One region of the Sulfuritalea sp. genome, then DNA from elsewhere that is predicted to be linked to it. Evidence: predicted binding sites of a transcription regulator. Region 1 holds the regulator's gene; each other region holds the start of a gene.
The links. Region 1 encodes sigma-54, which starts transcription at its own class of promoters, with help from an activator protein. Its sites were predicted from a motif close to TGGCACNNTTCCTGCT; they were not measured.

Region 1 (4,209 bases):
AATTGGCGTGCCAATTGGCAAAAAGGCCGTGCAGCGCCGCGCTATCGGCGGCTGTGGCGAGTTGTTCGCGAAAAGCCCGGTCGGAGAACATCTGCGCCAGTTCGGAGAGCAGTTGCAGATGGTGCTCGTTGGCCGCTTCGGGCACCAGCAGCACGAATATCAGGCCGACCGGCTTGCCGTCCGGCGCGTCGAACTGCACCGGCGAGTCGAGGCGGACAAAGGCGCCGAGCGGGGCCTTGAGACCCTTGATGCGCCCGTGGGGAATCGCGATACCCTGACCAAGGCCGGTCGAGCCCAGCTTTTCGCGCGCGAACAGGGCGTCGTAGACCGTGCTGCGGGCGACGCCGTGATGATTTTCAAAAAGAATACCGACCTGCTCGAATACGCGCTTCTTGCTGCTGGCGTCGAGGTTTGCCACCACGTTGTCGAGTGGCAGCAGGCTGGCGATCTGATTCATGGTGGAAGCAATTCGGCGATGGGCGGAGGTTGCGGCGGCGCGCAGTATAACGCTATCCGGCGGATACCGTTCCCGGCGCAAGCGCACCGGGACATAACACGCTGCCGCGGCCGGTTCGCCCAACTTGCCGCTACGGGCCTATTCGACCTGCGGGCGCTTGTCGTGGGTGTGGTCGGAGACCTTTTCCTTGTGCTTGACCACCTGGCGGTCGAGCTTGTCGGCCACCAGGTCGATGGCAGCGTAAAGATCGGCGTCGATGGCATCGGCGAAGATGTCCTTGCCTTTGACGTGCAGGGTGACTTCCGCTTTTTGCTGCAGCTTTTCAACCGACAGGATGACGTGCGAACTGGTCACCTGATCAAAATGCCGCAGTACTCGATCGAGTTTGCCCGTGACGTATTCGCGAATGGCCGGAGTGACTTCGATGTGGTGGCCGGTAATGTTGAGATTCATGATGTCTCCTTGTCAGACGTATTTTCTCAGAGAACTTTTCTGAGGTTGACCGGCGGGATATTGAGCAGTTCGCGGTACTTCGCTACGGTGCGACGCGCCACGACGATGCCCTGCTCGCCGAGGATTTCCGCAAGACGGGCGTCCGAGAGCGGCTTCTTGCCGTCCTCGGCGCCGACCAATTGCTTGATCAGCGCCCGAATTGCGGTTGAGGAGGCCGCGCCGCCGGTATCGGTGGCGACGTGGCTGCCAAAAAAGTATTTGAGTTCGTAGATGCCGCGCGGACTCGCCAGGTATTTCTGGGTCGTCACGCGCGAAATGGTCGATTCGTGAAGGCTGACGGTTTCCGCGATCTCGCGCAGGGTCAGCGGCCGCATCGCGACTTCGCCGTGGTCGAAGAAGGCCCGCTGGCGGTCGACGATGGCTTGCGACACCCGCAGGATGGTGTCGAAGCGCTGCTGCACGTTCTTGATCAGCCACTTGGCTTCCTGCAACTGGCTGGCCAGTCCGGTCGAGGACGCGTTGCCGCCGCGGTGGCGCTGCAGGATGTCGGCGTAGAGCCGGTTGATGCGCAGGCGCGGCATGGCCTCGCGGTTGAGGCTGACGACCCAGCGGTCGTGCAGTTTTTTCACCGCCACGTCCGGCACCACGTAGCGCGTATCGATCGGCGCGTATTGCGCGCCGGGACGTGGATTGAGGGAGCGGATCAGGGTTTGCGCCGCGCGCAGCTCGTCGTCGTCGCAGCCCAGGGATTTCTTGATGCGTGCGAAATCGCGCGCGGCCAGATGCTCGAGGTGCTTGTCGACTATGGCCAGCGCCAATTGGCGCGAGGCCGATTCCGGCAGGAATTTCAGTTGCAGCGACAGGCATTCCTGCGCGCTGCGCGCGCCGATGCCCGGCGGATCGAGGTTCTGCAGATGGCGCAGGGCGATGCCGAGTTCCTCCAGCAGGGCTTCGCGCACTTCGTCGTCGTCGGCGACCAGCAGATCGATCAACTCGTCCAGCGGCTGGGTCAGGTAGCCGTCGTCGTTCAGGGCTTCGATCAGGAAGCCGACCAGTGCCCGCTCGCGGTCGGGCAACTGGGTCATCGCCACCTGGGTCGCCAGATGCTCGCGCAAGGAGCTTGAACTGGCCTGGGATTCGCCGCTGTCGAGATCGTCGTCGTTGGGATCGCGCTGGCCATGGCTGCCGGAAAAGTCCATGCCCCAGCCTTCATCGTCGCCGCCCCGCGGTTCCTGGCGTTCGTCGCTTTCGGTCGGCGTCACGGTTTGCGGCGTCGCCAGCCCATCGCCTGTGGCACCGAGGCTGAATGCAGCCGGCTCGCCGGGATCGTCGCGTTCCAGCAGGGGATTTTCCTGCAAGGCCTGGTCGATCTCGGCATTCAACTCCAGAGTCGACAACTGCAACAGCCGGATCGACTGCTGCAACTGCGGCGTCAGTGCCAAGTGCTGCGATAGCCTGAGCTGGAGTCCTTGTTTCATCACATTCTGAAGTGCTCGCCGAGATAAACCCGACGCACACTTTCATTATCGACTATCTCGGCCGGCTGTCCAGCGGCAAGCACTTCGCCGGCGTTGATGATGGTGGCGCGATCGCAAATGCCCAGGGTTTCGCGCACGTTATGGTCGGTGATCAATACGCCGATGCCGCTTTCCTTGAGATAGCGGATGATCTTCTGGATGTCGATCACGGCGATCGGGTCGACGCCGGCAAAGGGTTCGTCGAGCAGGATGAAACGCGGGCTGGTCGCCAGCGCGCGGGCAATCTCGACGCGGCGGCGCTCGCCGCCAGAGAGCGAGGCCGCCAGATTCTTGCGGATGTGGGTGATGTGCAGTTCCTGCAGCAGGGTTTCTTCGCGCTCGTCGATTGCGGCATCGTCGAGATCCTGCAGTTCCAGCACGGCGCGCACGTTTTCCGACACCGTGAGTTTGCGAAACACCGAATTTTCCTGCGGCAGGTAGGACAGGCCCAGTCTGGCGCGCTGGTGGATCGGCATGTGGGTCAGGCGCAGTTTCTCTTCCCCGCTTTCGATGCGAATCTCGCCGCCATCGGCGGCGACCAGGCCGACGATCATGTAGAAGCAGGTGGTCTTGCCGGCGCCGTTGGGCCCGAGCAGGCCCACCACTTCGCCGGCGGCGACTTCGAAGGAGACGTCGGTCACCACGGTCTGCGACTTGTACTTCTTGCGCAGATTGTGGGCCGAGAGCGTGGCGACCGGAGTCATTACGACAGGCGGCGGCACAGCTTCGCTGTCATAGCCGAGAGGGATCTGGTCGGCGGCGTCGAACTTCATTCGCCTTCGGCCTCCAGCGGCTGCTTGAGCAAACGACGGACGACGTCGCCGGCAAAGCCCCGGCTTTGCAGGAAGCGCGCCTGGCGCGCCCATTCCTTGGGGTTGGTCGGCGCGGCGGAAAACTTGCGGCTCCAGGCGGCACGCGCGCGTTCGATCTCGTCGGGCAGGTCGGCCTGCGCCAGTTGTTCGTCGATCATCTCGGGCGCCACGCCGCGGGTCTTGAGCTGATGGCGCAGGCGCGAGGTGCCAAGCCGCGCGGCATTGCTGCGCAAATAGCTTTCGGCCGTACGGCTGTCGGACTGCAGTTGCGAGGACTCCATGTCAGCCAGTACCGCGGCGATCTCCTCCGGCGTGCCCAGCCCTGCCAGCTTGCGCGCCAGTTCGGCGCGGGTATGCTCGCGCCGGGCCAGCAGCCTGATCGCCTGCTGGCGCAATTCATTCGACATGGTGGCGACCGCGACAGGCGCGGCAAGAGCGGTTCGACAAGATGCTTGCCCTCGGCGGATACTCGGTCAAGTACCGCGCCTAGCTGCCTTTCACTGCTTCGGGGGTGCCCAGCGCCGCGACGCCGACGGCCTCGCGCACCCGGTTTTCGATTTCCACGGCGATTTCGGCATGCTCGCGCAGGAACTCGCGCGCGTTGTCCTTGCCCTGGCCGATCTTCTCGCCCTTGTAGGCGTACCAGGCGCCGGATTTCTCGACGATCTTGTGCTCGACGCCAAGTTCGACGATCTCGCCCTGGCGCGAAATGCCTTCCCCGTAGAGGATGTCGAAATGCGCCTCGCGGAAAGGCGGGGCGACCTTGTTCTTGACCACTTTGACCTTGGTTTCGTTGCCGATCACCTCGTCGCCCTTCTTGATCGCACCGGTGCGGCGGATGTCCATGCGCACCGAAGCGTAGAACTTCAGCGCGTTGCCGCCAGTGGTGGTTTCGGGGTTGCCGAACATGACGCCGATCTTCATGCGGATCTGGTTGATGAAGATGACCAGCGTGTTGGTGCGCTTGATG
Region 2 (4,209 bases), on a different contig from region 1:
TCCTCAGTGGGCCAGGCCGCGTCGATAATGCACGGCCTCGGCGATATGGGTGGCTGACAGCGGCGCGCCGTCGGGCACTTGGGCCAGATCGGCGATCGTGCGCGCCACTTTGAGGATGCGATGATAAGCCCGCGCCGTGAGGGACAGGTGGCTCATGGCCTGTTTCAGCAACTGCGCGCCGCCGGCATCGGGGCGTGCATGGCGGTCGATTTCATCCGGATCGAGCTGCGCATTGGGTTTGCCCTGGCGCTCGATCTGGCGCACGCGGGCGGCGGCTACGCGGTCGCGCACCGTGGCCGAGGCCTCGCCGTCGCCGCGCGCGGACAGGTCGGCGGCATCGACCGCCGGCACGTCGAGCATCAGATCGATGCGGTCGAGCAGCGGCCCCGAGAGCTTGCCGCGATAGCGCGCAACCTGGTCCGGCGTGCAGCGGCATTTGCCGGCGGGATGGCCCTGCCAGCCGCAGGGGCAGGGATTCATTGCCGCCACCAACTGGAAGCGGGCAGGGAATTCGGCGCGCCGCAGGGCGCGCGCGATGTGGATCTGCCCGGTTTCCAGCGGCTCGCGCAGGGCTTCGAGCACGCTGCGCTGAAACTCCGGCAATTCGTCGAGAAACAGGGTGCCGTTGTGTGCCAGCGAAATCTCGCCCGGCCGCGGCGTGCCGCCGCCGCCGACCAGGGCCGCGCTGGAGGCGGAATGATGCGGTGCGCGAAACGGGCGCTGATGCCACTGCGCCAGCCCGAAACTTCCGGCCAGCGAATGCACCGCGGCGCTCTCCAGCGCCTCGGCATCCGTCATCGGCGGCAGCAGGCCGGGCAGGCGCTGCGCCAGCATCGACTTGCCGGCGCCCGGCGGCCCGCTCATGAGCAGCGAGTGGCCGCCGGCGGCCGCGACTTCGAGCGCGCGCTTGGCCTGTGCCTGGCCCTTGACCTCGGCCAGGTCGGGATAACGGGTGAAAGTTGGCGCTGGCGGCACGGCGAAGGGCGCGAGCAGTTCGCGCCCGGCGAGGTGGGCGCAGACCTGCAACAGGTTCTGCGCCGGCAGGATGCTCATGCCCCGGATCAGTGCGGCTTCCGGCGCGCTTTCCAGCGGCAGCACGAAGGCGCGTGCGGTGAGGTGCTGCGGCCCGGCTTCGCGGCGGATCGCGGCGCACATCGCCAGCGTGCCGCGCACCGCGCGCAAGTCGCCGGAGAGCGCCAGTTCGCCGGCAAATTCGTGGGCATCGAGGCTGGCCGCCTTGATCTGGCCGGAGGCGATCAGGATGCCCAGTGCGATCGGCAGGTCGAAACGCCCCGACTCCTTGGGCAAGTCCGCCGGCGCGAGGTTCACGGTAATGCGCCGCTGCGGGAACTCGAAGCCGCAATTCTGGATCGCGGCGCGCACCCGGTCGCGTGCTTCCTTGACTTCGGTGTCGGGCAGGCCGACCAGGGTGAATGAGGGCAGGCCTGCGGCGAGATGGACTTCGACCGTCACTTCCGGGGCCGCGAGGCCCGCCAGCGCTCGCGAGCGGAGTACGGCGAGCGACATCGACGGCCTTAGCGGGCGGCCGGGTCCGGCGGAGCCGTCTGGCTGCGTGCTTCGAATTCCGCGATACGCGCTTCGAGGGCTTCGAGTTTGGCGCGCGTGCGGGTCAGTACTTGGCGCTGCACGTCGAACTCCTCGCGGGTGACCAGGTCGAGTTTGCCAAACAGGCCGGCGAGCGCCGCACGCAGGTTCTTTTCGACATCGCCGGCCGGTGTCGCCGCCAGCAGGGATGACACGCGGGCGGACATTTCGTCGAGCAGTTTGGGATTCAGCATGTTGTAGGAGCGCTTTGGTTTGACGAGGAAAACGTCTTCTGGTTTCAGCCTGGGACCAGGCCGGTTTCAGCGGCGCCAAGCGCCACGGCCGGAGCCAAAGTCTAGCACAGCGACGCCGCCGGCCGGGCTCGCTGCGGGCGCTGCACCACGACGGTGCGCCGTGCGTCCGCCGGGGGCTCAGTTTGGTGCGGCGGCATCGCTGTGGCACCGCGAGCTTATATCAAGCCATTGATTATAAATGTAATAACTGTCTGGCACGGTCTCTGCATAAAGCGAGCTGTAGTTTTTCTATTCTTCCAAGGAGCATAACCATGCGCAAATCCCTGATCGCTGCCGCTGTCGCTGGCCTCGTTTCCCTTCCGTCGCTCGTCATGGCCCAGGCTGCCGCGCCGGCCAGTCCGCACACCTTCACCGGCAACGTCGGCTTCGCTACCGAATATCTGTATCGCGGCATCGCCCAGACGCGTGGCAAGCCCGCGTTGCAGGGCGGTTTCGACTACGCCCATGCCAGCGGCTTGTACGCGGGGGCCTGGGGTTCCAACATTTCGTGGATCGGCGACGCAGTCGCCGGTGCCAGCGCCAGCCTGGAAATCGATGTCTATGGCGGCTACAAGGGTTCGTTCGGTGGCGACTTCGGTTACGACATCGGTGTGCTGACCTACAACTATCCGGGCACGGGCAAGACGGTTACCGGCGTCCAGGAACTCAAGCAGGATACGACGGAAGTGTACGGCGCCCTGTCGTGGAAATGGCTGACCGTGAAGTACTCGCATTCGACGGGTGCTTTGTTCGGATGGCCCAAGAATCCGGGCGCACTTACCGACAAGACGACCGGAAGCGGCTACCTCGAACTCAACGCCGCCTACGACCTGGGCAACGGCTGGGGCATCACCGGCCACGTCGGCGACCAGAAGGTCAAGGGCAACGGTCCGGCCTCTTACTCCGACTACAAGCTCGGCGTGACCAAGGATGTCGGTTTTGGCGTGGTCGGTCTGGCCTATTCCAGCACCAACGCCCAGGATTCCTGCACCGGTGCCGCAGCCACCACCGCCAACGATGTGTACTGCTTCGTGAACAACAATGGTACGAATGCTTACTCCGCAGGCAAGGACAAGCTCGTGGCCACCTTCAGCAAGACGTTCTGATATTGATCGAAATCCCGCCGGCGACCCGGCCGGCACCGGCGGGATGAAATGTGCTCTGCATGCCTGGGATTCCGCTTCGCGGGCAGGCAAAACTTACCCAAGCTCCTCCAATTTTTAAAGGAAACAGCCATGAAACTCGTCACCGCCATCATCAAGCCGTTCAAGCTTGACGAGGTACGCGAGGCCCTTGCCGCCGTCGGCGTGCAGGGGATCACCGTTACCGAGGTCAAAGGGTTCGGCCGGCAGAAAGGTCATACCGAGCTCTATCGCGGCGCGGAATACGTCGTCGATTTTCTGCCCAAGGTCAAGGTCGAAGCGGCCATCCGCGACGACCTGCTCGACCAGGTCATCGAAACCATTGAGAAATCCGCCAGCACCGGCAAGATCGGCGACGGCAAGATTTTCGTCTTCGACGTCGAACAAGTCATCCGCATCCGCACCGGTGAAACCGGTGAGGAAGCTCTGTAAGGGAGACCCAAAATGAGAAAATTGCTAGCCATTCTGCTGACGGCCCTGACCGTCGGCATCGCCGGCGGCGCCTCCAGCGCCTGGGCCGACGACAAGCCGACGACCGAGGCTGCGGCACCCGCCGCGACGCCTGCCGCCACTGCCGCGGCGCCTGCCGCCGCTGCCGAAGCTGCACCGGCTCCGGCGGCGACGCCGGCACCTGTGCCCAACCGCGGCGACAACGCCTGGCTGATGGTCGCCACGGCCTTCGTCATCCTGATGAGCATCCCCGGCCTCGCGCTGTTCTACGGCGGTCTGGTGCGCGCCAAGAACATGCTGGCGGTGTTGATGCAGGTGTTCGTCACCTTCTCGGTGATCAGCGTGCTGTGGGCCATCTATGGCTACAGCGTCGCCTTCACCGAAGGCAACGCCTTCTTCGGCAGTCTCGACAAGCTGTTCCTCAAGGGCATCACGCCGGATTCGGCGGCGGCCACCTTCAGCAAGGGTGTCGTTGTCTCGGAGTTCATCTTCGTCGCCTTCCAGGGCGCCTTCGCAGCCATCACCTGCGGCCTGATCGTCGGCGCCTTCGCCGAGCGCATCAAGTTTTCCGCCGTGCTGCTGTTCATGGTGCTGTGGTTCAGCTTCAGCTACCTGCCGATGACGCACATGGTCTGGTACTGGACCGGTCCGGATCCCTACACCACGGCCGAAGCCGCGGAAAAGGCAACGGCCACTGCCGGCTACCTGTTCCAGAAGGGCGCGCTCGACTTCGCCGGCGGCACGGTGGTGCATATCAATGCCGCCATTGCCGGCCTGAT
Region 3 (4,209 bases), on a different contig from region 1:
AGCCGGTGCATTTGTTGGCGTCGATGTGCAACGATTTTTGCATTTCCAACCTCCTGTTTGATTCGAATATTCTTGGACTGAATCGTGTCCCTGTTCAGCATGCGACAGGACAATTGCCATTCGCAATTCGCATGCCATGTCTTTATCCGCGGTAACTTTGTATTTCGGCATCCTGCTGCATAACTGTCGCAGCAAAACGCTACAACTGTCGCAAAGCGAGACAGTACCGTCTCAGAAAATTGCCAGTAATCGGTCAACAAGGAAAAGGTGCATTCCCTGTAGGAGCGAGCTTGCTCGCGATAAGCCGTTGTCGCGAGCAAGCTCGCTCCTACATCCATCGGTTTCAACATGTCTGCGTACCAGGTCCCGGCAGACACTCAGCTTCACGGCTGACGATGCTGCACGCCGTGCCGCAGCATGATGGCCTTCAGGGTTCCGTCAGCCATCAGTTCGTTGATCGCCGCCTGCAGCGCTTGCGCCAGATCGTCGCTCTGCTTCTTTACGGCAAGGCCCAGCGGCCATTGGCGTTTCTGCAGGATCGGGTGCGGCGGCAAATCGATGGCCATGCGCGCATCGCCCTTGAGGCCGCCTTCGAGTTCGCCCTGTTGCGCCAACACCGCGGCGACTGCGCCTGCCTTCAAGGCGGCCACCGCCTCGCCGGCGGTACGAAAGGTCTTGATGGTATTGCGATAGCGTCCGTTATCGGCGGAAAGCATGACGCTGGCCGCTAGGGTATCGCCCTCGATGCCGAGCGGGAGTTTTTCGAAGGGCTCGAAACCGTCCAGCGTCGGCAGCTTGTCGAGTTGGCGTGCGATCGCATAGCGTTCCCGGTGATAGGGCGCAAAGAACTTGACCCGGTCCACCTTGGCCATGTAGGCCGGATCGATCGGCGCATGCATCATCACGTCGGCCGGTCCGTAGCCGAGATAGTGGCCCTTCCAGACCATGTTGCGCAGGTCGTCCTCCATGTTCTCGTCGGCATCGAACCACAGCGGCGACATCTTGACGCCGAGCTTTGCCGCCAGCGCCTCGGCGAGATCGACATCAACACCGCGGCCGTCATGCGAGAAGGGCGCGAAATTCCTGTAGAGCGCCACCTTGAGCACGCCGCTTTGCCGGATCTTCTCCAGCGCGGAGAGTTCCTCGGCGTATGCCAGCGGCACGGCAATGAACGCAAACATACCAAACGCTGCAACGGCAGGAATACCCTGCAGAAAACTTCGCCAAGCGACAACAAGCCATCGAATCATGGTGACACCCTCCTCGGTTCTATTGTTTTGCCGCCGGGCGACGGTTGCAACGGGCTAGACCCGGACGGAGCGGGCGCAACCAGGCTGTCGGAGCTGTCGAGCATGGCACGGATGGCGTTGCAACGGGCTAGGCCCGGACGGAGCGGGCGCAACGGGCGCAGCGGACGCTGCGGCATCAATTTGCGCCGGCCATGATCCACTTGATCAGCGACTTCAGGTCATATTCAGGCACGCTGTCCATCGGCGGCATCGGCACCTTGCCCCAGGTTCCCGACCCGCCTTTCTTGACCTTGGCCAGCAGCTTGGCTTCGGCATTTTTGTCCTTCGCATATTTCTTGGCCACTTCGCGGTAGGCCGGCCCGACACCGCGCGCGTCGACCGCGTGGCAAGACAGGCAATTCGACTTCTTGGCCAGCGCCTCCATCTCATTCACCGGTGCCGTTTCCACCTCATGCCGGGTGTCGAGATAGGAACGGATGGCCCAGATCGCTTCCTGCGACAGAATGCCTTCGAAGGGCGGCATGTACACCGCACCGTTGCGCACCTTGCCGCGCATCACGGAATCCCGGAAATAGATGTCGGTCTCCTTGTCCAGGTCGAGCTTGCGCAGATCCGGCGCAATGCCGCCGCTGATGGCTTCCAGGCCGTGGCAGCGCGCGCAGTTCTGGTTATACGCCGAGGTGCCGATACGAATGGCCTCCTTGTCGCCGCGAAAGGGATTTTCGTCCCGTTTCTGCTCGCCCAGCGGCTTCAGGGTGCTGACGTCGACCGCCTGCGGCGTCACGTCGCCATGGGCCAGGGCCATCGGCGAAAACACCGCGCCGGCCGCCAGCGCCAGCGTGGTGAAAAATCGAATCCTTGCGTGCATGTATGGTTTCCTCCAGGAGTAATTGGCCTCGCTTGTGCCGGAACTTGGTCGGCACTGAATCGTTCTGAGAGAGCACTTAGCGTGCCAAAGGGGGGCCCGGGTGCGCAATGTTCTGATTCAAAATGATCCGAAACCGCAGGCACGAAACCTGCACACAGCCTGTTCTGGTTCTCGACATGGGCTGTCGCAAGTTGAAACATCGGATGTATCATTACCGGCCAAGTAGCACATATGGTGCGTTCCAAGAAAACGACACCGACAGCTTTGCGCGCTCCTGGAGCGCAGCGGGGCCGGAGCGAGGAGATCGGTCCATGAAACAAACCAATAATCATGGCGGGCTGGGGTTCACCGCAGCGGCCCGCGCGCGCGACGTGGTGCGCAACGCCGGGTCCGTTCCTGCCGGACTGCTGCCCTCGGCAATCGAAATGTCATGGGCGCGCTGCCTCGATTACGGGCTGGACAGCGACCAGGGCGCCGAGTTCGATCCGCTGGCACGCGTGCTGCTGGCTGAACAGATGGAAAAAAGCCGTCACCTGCTGACCCATGCCCAACCGGTGATGGACGTGCTCTTCGAACAGATCGTCGACACCCAGAACGTGGTGGTACTGGCCAACAACGCCGGTTACATTCTGCACAGCTGCGGCGATCCGGAGTTCCTGACGCAGGCGGAAAAGGTCGCCCTGGCGCCGGGCGTCGAATGGTCCGAAGCCAATCGCGGCACCAATGCGATAGGCACCGCGCTGGCCATGGGCATGCCGGTCGTGGTCAATGGCGGCCAGCACTTTCTTGCGGCCAATCGCTTCCTGACCTGTTCCGCCTCGCCGATCTACGATCCCCACGGACAGTTGACCGGCGTTCTCGATGTGTCCGGCGATCACCGCAGTTCGAACCGCCACACCATTGCCCTGGTACGCATGTCGGTGCAGATGATCGAGAACCGCATGTTCGCGGCTGCCTTCAACGAAATGCTGACCCTGCGCTTCCACGCCCGGCCGGAGTTCGTCGGCACGCTGTGCGAAGGCATGGCCGCCTTTGCCGACGACGGCACCCTGCTCTCGGCGAACCGCAATGCCTGCTTCCAGTTCGGCCAGCACCTGGAGCAGTTGCGCGGCGCCAACTTCAGCGCGCTGTTCGGGCAACCGATCAGCCGCCTGCTCGACCACTTGCTGGTACGCCCGCAGGATTCGATGGCCCTCACCCTGAGTACCGGTGTTCGCGTCCAGGCGCGCGCCGATTTTCGTCCTTCGCACCTGCGTCGGCATTCGCGACTGGCCATCGCGAGCCAACCCGGCACCAATCAAGTCACCCATGCAACGGAAGTCTTGGCGCCGTCGGCCATAAGCACCGCCCGCCGCGACTGCCCCATGGATCGACTGCAGACCGGCGACCCGCAGATCAATGCCGTGGTCAGCAAGGTCAAGAAGGTGATCGGCAAGGACATCCCGATCCTGATCCAGGGTGAAACCGGCACCGGCAAGGAACTGCTGGCGAACGCGATTCATTGTGTCGGGCCGCGCGCGGCCAAGGCCTTCGTCGCGGTCAACTGCGCCGCCATCCCCGAGGGCCTGATCGAGTCGGAACTGTTCGGCTACGAGGACGGGGCATTCACCGGCGCCCGGCGCAAGGGCAGCATAGGCCGCATCCTCCAGGCCGACGGCGGCACGCTGTTCCTCGACGAAATCGGCGACATGCCGCTGTCTTTGCAGGCGCGCCTGCTGCGCGTGCTGCAGGAACGCGTGGTGGTGCCGCTGGGCAGCGCGAAGTCCTACCCGGTGAACATCGCCGTGATCTGCGCCACCCACCGCCGCATCCGCGACAGCGTCAGCAGCGGCCTGTTCCGCGAAGACCTGTATTTCAGACTCAACGGCCTGACCGTCATGTTGCCGCCGCTGCGCGCGCGCACCGACCTCGACGCCCTGGTTGGCTCGCTGCTCAGGGAACTCGGCGGCGAGCACCCGCCGTCGCTCGATCCCGAAGTACTCGAACTATTCCGCCGGCATCCCTGGCCCGGCAACCTGCGCCAGTTGTCGAACCTGTTGCGCACGGCAGTGGTCATGGCGGAAGGCGAATCGACCATCCGCCGCGAACACC
Region 4 (4,209 bases), on a different contig from region 1:
GCGCTGCAGGGGGTGGCCGAGCAACTGGCGCGAACTGACCGCGAACAGGTTCTCCGCGGCCGGATTGACGTGGCGGATGATCAGTTTGGCATCGACCAGCACCACGGCGGAAGACAGCAGATCGAGCCCGCTGAAGGCATGAAAGGTTTGGCTAGCGTTCATCACCGGTGATTCTTGCAAGAAGCACACCAGCGGCGCCGAATTTCATCTGCGCCGCGAATCAGCGCAGGTTGCCGAGTTCTTTCTTCAGCGACTCGACGTTGCGCTCGTGCAGCGCCACGGTATCGCGCAGCGGCTGCAGCTTGTCCGGTGACTGGTTACCGGCATCCTGCAGGGTCTTTCTGGCTTTCTCGGCGTTCTGCAGCTCGGTGGCCAGTTCCCTGTCCAGAATCGCACGTCGATCGCCGTCGCGGATCCTCTGTTCGTTGCTTGAAATGCGCGGGAAATCGCCAGGCGTCGGCGCCGCCGCGGGGCGTTGCCTGACCACGCCGCCGGGAGGCGGAGGCGGTGACTGGTAGGAAAGCACGGTGCAACCCTTGCGGGTGACCTTCTGGTTGGTAAGCAGCACCGCACCGGACTCGTCCGTACACTTGTAGAGCGTGTTGGCGGCGGCTGGCAACGCCAGCAACAGCGACAGGGGCAGCAGGAACATCTTCATGCCGCCCAGTGTATGTCAACGGCGGAAACATCGCCAGAACACCATCCACGATGCTCCCGCTGCGGACATATCCCGCCAGGAGATATCGCGTCCGCGGCGAGTACGCCGCAGACATATCCCATCGGGGGATACCGTCCCCGCCTCCTGCGGGGGGCCTTGCCCGCCGGGGATTGCGCTGCGCGCGCCGGCGATAAAAAAGGACGGGCAAGGCCCGTCCTTTTTGTCGCCGCGTCCGCGGTCATCCGTAGCGGCGAGGTCAGCTGCTGGCCCGCCTGCTACGCATCCACAGCGAAGCGGGCAGGGGTTTTTCCTGCCCCTTCTTGTTGTGCAGGGGTCACATCAGGAGCCTCATCAGATCGAGTAGTACATCTCGTACTCGAGCGGATGCGTGGTCATGCGGAAGCGCGTGACTTCCTCCATCCGAAGTTCGATGTAGGCATCGATCATCTCATTGCTGAACACGCCGCCGCGCAGCAGGAATTCGCGGCCCTTGTCGAGGTATTCCAGCGCCTGTTCCAGGCTGGAGCAGACGGTCGGGATCTTCGCGTCTTCTTCCGGCGGCAGGTCGTACAGGTTCTTGTCGGCCGGATCGCCGGGGTGGATCTTGTTCTGGATGCCGTCGAGGCCGGCCATCATCATCGCGGTGAAGGCCAAGTAGGGGTTGGCACCCGGATCCGGGAAGCGCACTTCGATGCGGCGCGCCTTGTCGTTATGCACGTAAGGGACGCGGATCGAGGCGGAGCGGTTGCGTGCCGAGTAGGCCAGCTTGACCGGGGCTTCGAAGCCCGGCACCAAGCGCTTGTAGGAATTGGTCAGCGGGTTGGTGATGGCGTTCAGGGCGCGGGCGTGCTTGATGATGCCGCCGATGTAGTACAGCGCCGTATCGGACAGGCCGGCATAGCCGTTGCCGGCGAACAGGTTCTTGCCGTCCTTCCAGATCGACTGGTGCACGTGCATGCCGGAACCGTTGTCGCCGACGATCGGCTTGGGCATGAAGGTCGCGGTCTTGCCGTAGCTGTGGGCGACGTTATGCACGATGTACTTGAGGATCTGGGTCCAGTCGGCGCGCTGCACCAGGCTGCTGAACTTGGTGCCGATTTCGCACTGGCCGGCGGTGGCGACTTCGTGGTGATGCACTTCCACCGGCACGCCGCAGGCTTCCAGCGCCAGGCACATCTGGGCGCGGATGTCGTTCAGGCTGTCGACCGGCGGCACCGGGAAATAGCCGCCCTTGACCGTCGGCCGGTGGCCGCTGTTGCCCGACTCGAACTTGTCGCCCGAGGCCCAGGCGGCTTCTTCGGAAATGACTTTGCAATAGGAGCCCGACATGTCGATCTTCCACTCGACGGCATCGAAAATGAAGAATTCGGGTTCCGGGCCGAAGTAGGCCGTGTCGCCGATGCCGGAGGACTTCAAATAGGCCTCGGCGCGCTTGGCGATCGAGCGCGGATCGCGGTCATAGCCCTTGCCGTCGGCCGGTTCGACCACGTCGCAGGTCAGCACCAGCGTAGTTTCGTCCATGAAGGGATCGATGTAGGCGGAATTGGCGTCGGGCATCAGCTGCATGTCGGAGGCCTGAATACCCTTCCAGCCGGCGATGGAGGAACCGTCGAAGGCATGGCCGTCTTCGAATTTTTCCATGCCGAAGGCGGAGATCGGCACGCCAACGTGTTGTTCCTTGCCGCGGGTGTCGGTAAAGCGGAAGTCGACGAAACGAACTTCCTTTTCTTCAACCAGTTTGAGTACGTCCTGGGGGGTCATGAGCTGCTCTCCTGAGAGTAAATGGCAAATGCTGTGAAATCGATACCGAAACAATAACGGTGCAGCTCGCAGATAGCAGGTAGCGTGCCATCAAAACCTGCGCCGCAAAACGAAGTTTCAGTGAAGGCTAACGCCGTCCCTATTGGCGTTAAGCCGAAACTAAAACTCATTGATTCAGTGAAGGCTAACGCCGGCATTATCCGCGTTAAGCCGAAACTAAAACACATTGTTTCAGTGAAGGCTAACGCGGGCATTATCCGCGTTAAGCGCAGCGGCCGAAACTAAAAGAACGCGATTGTGCCACAAGTCTTTTTGCTTCTCGATACCTCGATACATGCACCAAGATAATGCGTAGTCATCGTCGACCGCACTAAATTGGTGCAATCCTCTGATTGAGGTGAATGACGATGAACCAGGAGTCGCCGGGCAGGGCCGCGGCCACGCGCTGCCTGATCGCGGCGATTTCGGCGTCGTCGGCAAAGCCGGGCGGCAGAAAAACTTCGGCCTCGACCCGCGCGCCGAGGTAATGCAGAAGGGTCCGCTCGAGCTCCGGAGGATCGGCGCCGAGCAGTTCGCGCAGATGGGCGAGCAGGAAGGCGCGGTCGGGCAGGGCAACGGCGGCATTGCCCAGCAAGTCGTTTTCGGGGTCGACATGAACCAATACGTCGAGCACTTCCGGATGGCTGTCGAGTACGCGCTGCCGCACCGTTTCGGCGACGCGGTGGCCTTCGGAGACGCTGATGCGCGGATTGACCTGGACATGGGCATCGACCAGAACCTGGTGCGCCATGCGCCGGGTGCGCAGTTCATGCATGCCGAGCACGCCGGGGGTCGTCGCGATGGTCTTGCGGATGGCCGCCACCTCCTCCGCCGAAAGGCCCGTATCGATCAGTTCGCGGATGGCTGCCCAGCCGAACTTGAGTCCGGCGCGGACGATCATGGCGCCGACGATGATGGCGGCCACGGCGTCGGCGAAGTTGAAGCCGAGCAAGGCGCCGGCGATGCCCGCCGCCACCACCAGCGAGGACAGCGCATCGGCGCGCGCGTGCCAGGCGTTGGCCACCAGCATCGGCGAACGCAGGCGCTCGGCCGTCGTCAACATGTAGCGGAACAGGCCTTCCTTGGCCGCCAGCGTGAACATCGCCGCCCACATCGCCGCGACGCCGACCAGCGGCGCGCTGCCGATGTTCTGCAGGCGACCCGCCGCCGTGATCAGGATGCCGGCGCCGGTGCCGGCCAGCAGCAGGCCCAGCACCAGCGAGGCCGCCGTCTCGAAGCGGCCGTGGCCGTATGGATGGTCGGCATCGGCGGCTTCCGCACCCTTGCGGTTGGCGAACAGCACGAAGGCGTCGGCGACGATGTCAGACAGCGTGTGCATGGCGTCGGCGATCAGGCTCTGCGAGTGGGCGAAGAAGCCCACCACCAACTGCATGGCTGTCAGCACGGCATTGACGCAGACGCTGACCCAGGTGATGCGCTGGCCCTCGGCGAAACGCGTGTCCTGGCGCGCCGGCGTGCCCGTGCGCGGGAGGTCGGCCATCTTGGGTGAATGGGTTTCGCGGGACATGAGGGAAAGCTATACTCGAATCCTTCGCATTCTATCCCGCTCATCCAACCGGTATTCCCATGGGACGCATCACCGAACTGCTCAGCCTGGCCCAGTCGCGCGCCCGCGAACTGAACCTGTCCTATGAAGGCGCGCTGACGCCGCGCGAGGCGCATGAGCTGCTGCAGCTGGCGCCCGGCGCGCGGCTCGTCGACGTGCGCACCAAGGCCGAGTGGGACTGGGT

Region 2: the regulator sigma-54 is predicted to act here: its motif matches at 2,052-2,067, upstream of RMO95_RS12100 (TorF family putative porin).
Region 3: the regulator sigma-54 is predicted to act here: its motif matches at 2,190-2,205, upstream of pedF (cytochrome c-550 PedF).
Region 4: the regulator sigma-54 is predicted to act here: its motif matches at 2,494-2,509, upstream of glnA (type I glutamate--ammonia ligase).

The regions. Positions count from the first base shown of each region.
Region 1 is NZ_JASJPC010000033.1:140,654-144,862, reverse strand. Features, by position in the region: gene hprK (HPr(Ser) kinase/phosphatase) at 1-14, opposite strand, end outside; gene ptsN (PTS IIA-like nitrogen regulatory protein PtsN) at 1-457, opposite strand, end outside; gene hpf (ribosome hibernation-promoting factor, HPF/YfiA family) at 596-910, opposite strand; gene RMO95_RS15240 (RNA polymerase factor sigma-54) at 937-2,388, opposite strand; gene lptB (LPS export ABC transporter ATP-binding protein) at 2,388-3,131, opposite strand; gene RMO95_RS15230 (regulatory protein RecX) at 3,197-3,646, opposite strand; gene recA (recombinase RecA) at 3,726-4,209, opposite strand, start outside.
Region 2 is NZ_JASJPC010000025.1:88,197-92,405, reverse strand. Features, by position in the region: gene RMO95_RS12110 (YifB family Mg chelatase-like AAA ATPase) at 4-1,527, opposite strand; gene RMO95_RS12105 (accessory factor UbiK family protein) at 1,536-1,799, opposite strand; gene RMO95_RS12100 (TorF family putative porin) at 2,111-2,944, shown strand; gene glnK (P-II family nitrogen regulator) at 3,074-3,412, shown strand; gene amt (ammonium transporter) at 3,425-4,209, shown strand, end outside.
Region 3 is NZ_JASJPC010000066.1:52,213-56,421, reverse strand. Features, by position in the region: partial or broken gene RMO95_RS22440 (4Fe-4S binding protein) at 1-43, opposite strand, end outside; gene RMO95_RS22435 (transporter substrate-binding domain-containing protein) at 384-1,181, opposite strand; gene pedF (cytochrome c-550 PedF) at 1,426-2,118, opposite strand; gene RMO95_RS22425 (sigma-54-dependent Fis family transcriptional regulator) at 2,430-4,209, shown strand, end outside.
Region 4 is NZ_JASJPC010000008.1:235,153-239,361, forward strand. Features, by position in the region: gene glnL (nitrogen regulation protein NR(II)) at 1-162, opposite strand, end outside; gene RMO95_RS04705 (DUF4124 domain-containing protein) at 221-652, opposite strand; gene glnA (type I glutamate--ammonia ligase) at 1,010-2,419, opposite strand; gene RMO95_RS04715 (cation diffusion facilitator family transporter) at 2,790-3,986, opposite strand; gene RMO95_RS04720 (rhodanese-like domain-containing protein) at 4,046-4,209, shown strand, end outside.